One region of the Blautia sp. MCC283 genome, then DNA from elsewhere that is predicted to be linked to it. Evidence: riboswitches for the same ligand, from Rfam matches in the RefSeq annotation. Region 1 holds a riboswitch; the other holds the start of a gene.
The links. Region 1 has a riboswitch for thiamine pyrophosphate ahead of thiS (sulfur carrier protein ThiS). Riboswitches for the same ligand answer to the same signal wherever they lie in the genome.

Region 1 (3,228 bases):
ACACAACTCCGGACTGGATCCGATATTTCTTCGAGAATGCGAAAGTGATAAAAAAACCGGGAACAGAATGGCTGTACAGCAATTTTAATACTTATATGATCAGCTGTGCGATTGAAAAACGTGCGGGAGTTAATCTTCTGGAATATTTGAGAAATCGCTTTTTTGAGCCGCTTGGAATTGGAAATCCAGACTGGACTTTGTGTCCGAAAGGGCATGTGCATGCGGCTAATGGACTTTATGTGAATATTGATGAGTTTACCCGGTATGGACAGATGATTCTTCACAAGGGAAATTATAATGGAAAACAGCTGGTGCCAGAGTCGTACATGAAGAGGGCAACGTCCAATCTGGTAGACAATTCAGCGGCAGGAAGTCCGGGAAATCTTTATTCCGGTTTTGGATATGGATATCAGTTTGTCATGAATCCGGAAGCCGGTTCCTATCGATCCGATGGAAATTATGGTCAGTTCTGTCTGGCGTTTCCTGACAAGGATGCAGTAGTAACTGTAATGTCTCTGGAGGGGGATTTCCAGAAAATAGGAAATCATCTATGGACTACAGTGGTTCCGGAATTGTAATATACTCTGGTTGACAAAACAGAGTGGAAAGCATAAGATAATAGTAGCTAAGAAATGTGATGAAATTCAAACATTGGCAAAAACGAAAACCCCGGAAGTGTGCGAGCCTTCCGGGGTTTTCTATTCCGTTATGTCGTGTGGCTTAAGCCTTTCAGGCTTGACATTAATCATAATTCGCCTTATACTAAGCATTGTAAATAACAGGGGAGCTTGTGATGGCAGGCTGAGAGGAAGTCTTCAACTTCGACCCTTATACCTGATTTGGATAATGCCAACGTAGGAACGTATAGGATGAATTTACGGGAGATACTTTGGTGTATCTCCCTTTTTATTTATGATCAGGATTTACAAGGAAGGGCTTAAGAGCAGATGCTTTTAACCCTGGTATCTACAACGGAATACAGGAAATTTTGAGAGTGAACTGAGTTCATGAAGGGGTGCACCACCGCGGGTGTATTTCTTTGTGGACTCTTTTTTTATTCTCGGAAAGGAGAGCTTATGATCACAGTAAACGGCGAGAAAAGAACACTGGAAAATCCGGTGACAGTAACCGAATATCTGAAAGCCTGCAATTATGCTCCGGTGCAGGTAGTAGTTGAACTGAATGAAGAGATCATCAAGAGAGAGACTTACGATACAACAGTGCTGAAAGACGGCGATGTTGTGGAGATTCTGCAGTTTATGGGCGGCGGAAGCTGCTGAGATAAAAGGTATATTGAAGATAAAAAGAAAGGTGGACATAAAAAATGACAACAGCAAACACAAATGAAGACAAACTGATCCTGGGAGGCCATGAGTTTACTTCCCGTTTTATTCTTGGTTCCGGAAAATTTTCCCTGGATCTTGTAAAAGCATGTATCGAAAAAGCAGGAACACAGATCGTAACACTTGCTCTGCGCCGTGCAAATGAAGGCGGACTTGCCAACATCCTGGACTATGTGCCGAAGGACGTTACACTTCTTCCGAATACATCCGGTGCCAGAAACGCACAGGAGGCAGTCCGCATCGCAAGACTTTCCCGTGAGCTTGGCTGCGGAGATTTTGTAAAGATCGAAGTCATCCATGATTCCAAATATCTTCTCCCGGATAACTATGAGACCATCAAAGCAACTGAGATCCTTGCAAAAGAAGGCTTTGTTGTCATGCCGTACATGTATCCGGATCTGAATGCAGCCAGAGATCTGGTAAACGCAGGAGCTGCCTGTGTAATGCCGCTTGGTTCTCCGATCGGTTCTAACAAAGGAATCTGCACAAAAGAATTCATCCAGATCCTTATCGACGAAATCGATCTTCCGATCATCGTAGACGCAGGGATTGGCCGTCCATCACAGGCATGTGAGGCTATGGAAATGGGTGCTGCGGCAGTTATGGCAAACACAGCCATCGCAACAGCAGGGGACGTCCGTGTTATGGCGGAGGCTTTTAAGAAAGCCATCGAGGCAGGAAGAAGTGCATATCTTTCCGGTATGGGAAGAACTCTGGAGAGAGGTGCAAGTGCATCCTCACCGCTGACCGGATTTCTGCATGAATAAAATAGTTTAGAGATAATAAAAGTGCGAGAGGAGCGACATAACAACAATGGCAGAAACAGTACAGGTCAGTCAGCAGGACGGCCATTTTAATGAGAGTATCGTAAACGAAGAAATTCTGGAAGACATGAAAAAGAATCGTATCGACCACATGAAGTACCTTCCGGATATGGAACAGCTGGAAGAGTCTGATGTGATGGATCAGGTTATTTCCGCAATGAATGCATATGATTATGACAAATACACAGAAGCAGATGTACGCAGAGCCCTGGCCCATGACAACCGTACACCGGAAGATTTTCAGGCACTGCTTTCACCGGCAGCACTGCCTCTTCTGGAAGAGATCGCACAGGCAGCGCGGATCGAAACAAGAAAACATTTTGGAAACAGTGTCTGTATGTTTACACCGATCTACATTGCAAACTACTGCGAAAATTACTGTATTTACTGTGGATTTAACTGCCACAACAAGATCCGCCGTGCACAGCTGAATGAGGAAGAGATTGAGAAGGAAATGGCAGCTATTGCAGAAACCGGCCTTCAGGAAATCCTGATCCTTACCGGTGAAAGCAAATCCAAATCCAATGTAGAATATATCGGAAAAGCCTGCGAGATTGCCCGGAAATATTTCAAGGTGGTAGGTCTTGAAGTGTATCCGATGAATTCTGATGAGTATGCATATCTTCACAAATGCGGTGCAGATTATGTAACTGTTTTCCAGGAGACCTATAATTCTGATAAATACGAAACCCTGCATCTGGCAGGCCATAAGAGGATTTTTCCATACAGATTAAATACACAGGAGCGTGCACTGAAAGGTGGCATGCGAGGTGTTGGCTTTGCAGCTCTTCTGGGACTGGATGATTTCCGTAAAGATGCTTTTGCGACGGGATATCATGCATACCTTCTGCAGAGAAAATATCCACACGCAGAGATTGCTTTTTCCTGCCCGAGACTCCGCCCGATCATCAACAATGACCGGATTAATCCGAAGGATGTCCATGAACCACAGCTTCTGCAGGTAGTCTGTGCATACCGTCTGTTTATGCCGTTTGCAAGTATCACCGTATCCACCAGAGAGTGCGAGCGTGTCCGTGACAACCTGGTAAATATCGCAGCAA
Region 2 (3,228 bases), on a different contig from region 1:
GAATATCAGAAGCTCCAACATGCACACCAGCCGCATCACAGGCCAGCGCCACATCCACACGATCATCAATGATCAGCGGCACATTGTAACGATCTGTGATCTCCTTCACCTTAAAAGCCTTATCCAGATACTCCCGTCCACCCTTATTCTTCTCGCGAAGCTGGACCAGAGTCACACCACCCTTACAAGCCTCCTCAACCGTACGGAGCAAAGACTCCTCCGTATGATAAGAACTATCCGTCACCAGATACAACGTTACATCCAAATCTTTTCTATCCATCCTAATCCCCTCTTTTTCAGTACATTTCAATCTTCAACAGATCCAGCAGCTGTCGATCCGAAAGCCCATAGATCTCATCCAGCAGATTTACCTGAAAGCTTCCCGGACCGCGGGAAATCTTCTCCGCTTCCTCGCCGGCGATACCCATAAGTGCAGTACCAAGCACTGCCGCAGCCAGATAATTCCCGGATCTCCCATTTAATTCCATCTCAACGCCAGACCAGACACCTGCCTCTATACTATCCGTCATCTCTTTCGCAATATTATCTTCGCACCCCGGCAAAAACGCCGCAGTCAGTGCCCCGACCATACAGCCGGTTCCTGTGATCCCGGACAGCGCCGCACTGCCATTTTGTACCAGAACAACCCGTTCACCATCCGTAACAAAATCCTGTTTCCCGGTAGCCAGCACGATTGCCTGATTATTTCTAGAAAAAGCCTTAAGCACTTCACTGACTCCATCGATATTTTCCTCAGTCAGAGCATCCTCGACACCCGCATCGATTCCGATCGCATGAGACGGCAGCCCGGAAACAGCCAGAAGCTCTGACATATTTCCCTTCAGCACTGCCGGATGACCGATCCTTAAAAGCTCCCGTGCCAGATCCAGCCTGAGATCACTGCAGGCAACCCCTACCAGGTCCAGAAGAACCGGGATCTTATTTTCCATCGCTGTTCTCATAGAACGCTTCATTGACTCGATCCTGGCATCGGTAATATTCCCGAGATTCAGCATCAGCGCACCAGCCGATGCCGTAATATCTGTCACCTCTGCCGGATGCTCCGCCATGATCGGCCTTGCACCTACTGCAAGGACCACGTTGGCACAGTCATGGATCGAGATCGGATTGGTGATGCAATGGATCAGCGGCTTTTCTTCTTTAATTCGCTTTCGCAGTTGTAAAATTCTTTGTCTCATATGTTTTTGAACCCAAAGCTGCCTGGAATTTCACCAGAAGACCTGCTTTACTCAGAGCCTTCAGGAAAATATAGGCAACACATCCTCCCATTGTGGTTGCTGCAAGGAACATCGGCGTATAATAAAATGCTGTCAGTCCGCCTCTTCCCATCAGGAATGCCATCACCGGATAAGAAACCATGGATCCGATGATACCTGTTCCAAAGATCTCACCGATCACCGCGCAAATGATCTTGCCTTTGGAAAGTCTGTAGAACACACCTGAAAGGAATGCGCCAAATACTGCACCGGTCAGTGCAAGTGGCGGGATTCCCATGAACATCATACGGATCACGCCGATCATGGTCGCACAGAGAAGGGAATACCACGGTCCCATCAGAACCGAGCATACGATATTGACAAGATGCGCCGTGGGGCACATTCCCTCAATCCTCAGGATCGGTGAAATAACGACACCGATCGCAACCATCATTGCCAGCATTACCATACGAAGCGTGTGCATCCTTTGTTTTTCCATAGTGTTTTTCCTCCCTGAAATATCAGGCAGAGCCCTGTCAGATCCGGGCAAAAGCTTCCCGTCTGCTGCAGTCTGCCCTTAGATTTTGGCGGTCGAAGTTCCCTTACTTCCTCTCACTCCGAAAACACGGATTCCCATCGCTTACATGATCCTTCCGGAAAAATCCTCCGGAATATCACTCTCCTGCCAGACATTAAGGCGCTCCCCTTCCTGCCCGCTCGCCGCAGAAGCTCCACATGCAGTCTCTGTCACTTTCACATCCCCACATTGTCAGACCATTCCAGTTCCATTCCTGCATCCGAAAAGAGCGCATCCCATGGCAAACTCCACGGAGACACGCTCTCAGATCACAATCCCTCCGTTGGCATTACCCAAATCAGGTACGGTCGAAGATCTATCTTCCTCTCAGCCTGTCACACAAGCTCCCGCTGGCTCTTTTCTTTTCTGTTTTTCAATATAGCACACACCTATCCCGTTGTCAAACCTCCACTGCTTATTGCTCTTTGCACTCCCGCCGGAGACGTTACTGTTCACTCCGTTCTCAGCAACACGCTTCGCGATGCACAGAATTTATGCTAATCGCATAAATTCGCGCGGTATGTCTCGGGTTTTCTGTGACCTTCGCTCACAAAAAACACCTCGCGGAATATTACCAGTGAACAGTAACCCGGAGACTTTCCTGATTCAGTTAAACAATTATTTCGACATAAAAAACTCCCTGCTTCACTACTTTTCATAGTAAAACAGGAAGTATATAAATCTTATTTTGAGATCTCGTCGATCAGACGCAGCTCCTCAGCTGTAAACGGTGCACAGTGGATCGCTTTCACATTATCAAGGATCTGCTGCGGCTTGGAAGCTCCGATCAGAACACTGGTAACTTCCTTATGCTGAAGCAGCCAGCCAAGCGCCATATCAGCCAGCTCCTCTCCACGCTGGGCTGCCAGATCGTTCAGTCTCCGGATCTGATCCAGACGCTCCGGCGTCAGCACACTTTCCTTAAGGAATCTTCCATCTTTGCGGATACGGCTGTCCTCCGGGATCCCGTTCAGGTAACGGTCTGTCAGCTGTCCCTGAGCAAGAGGGCTAAAGGTGATCAGACCTTTTTTCAAAATGCCGGTGGTTCTCTTGAGACCGTTTTCTTCCACTGTTCTGTCAAAAATGGAATACCGGTTCTGGTTGATCACAAAGGGGCATTTCAGATCCTTCAGGATCGCTGCCGCCTGGCTTAAGGTTTTTCCATCATAATTGGAAAGTCCCACATAAAGGGCCTTGCCCTGCTGAACCGCTGTTGCCAGCGCTCCCATAGTCTCCTCAAGCGGAGTCTCCGGGTCCATTCTGTGATGGTAAAAAATATCCACATATTCCAGACCCATGCGCTTCAGGCTCTGGTCAAGGCTCGCCAGAAGATACTTGCGGCTGCCCCAGTTTCCATAAGGGCCCTCCCACATATCATAGCCTGCCTTTGTTGTGATGATCAGCTCATCACGGTATGGCATCAGTTCTTCTTTC

Region 2: linked by a shared signal. The riboswitch ahead of thiW (energy coupling factor transporter S component ThiW) and the one ahead of thiS (sulfur carrier protein ThiS) in region 1 are both predicted to bind thiamine pyrophosphate.

The regions. Positions count from the first base shown of each region.
Region 1 covers NZ_WQQB01000017.1:15,503-18,730, reverse strand. Annotated here, with positions in the region: gene GPK81_RS06150 (serine hydrolase domain-containing protein) at 1-578, shown strand, start outside; TPP riboswitch at 771-878, shown strand; gene thiS (sulfur carrier protein ThiS) at 1,077-1,280, shown strand; gene GPK81_RS06140 (thiazole synthase) at 1,325-2,110, shown strand; gene thiH (2-iminoacetate synthase ThiH) at 2,157-3,228, shown strand, end outside.
Region 2 covers NZ_WQQB01000045.1:395,715-398,942, forward strand. Annotated here, with positions in the region: gene thiE (thiamine phosphate synthase) at 1-280, opposite strand, end outside; gene GPK81_RS14380 (hydroxyethylthiazole kinase) at 297-1,199, opposite strand; gene thiW (energy coupling factor transporter S component ThiW) at 1,162-1,716, opposite strand; TPP riboswitch at 2,053-2,155, opposite strand; gene GPK81_RS14390 (aldo/keto reductase) at 2,478-3,228, opposite strand, start outside.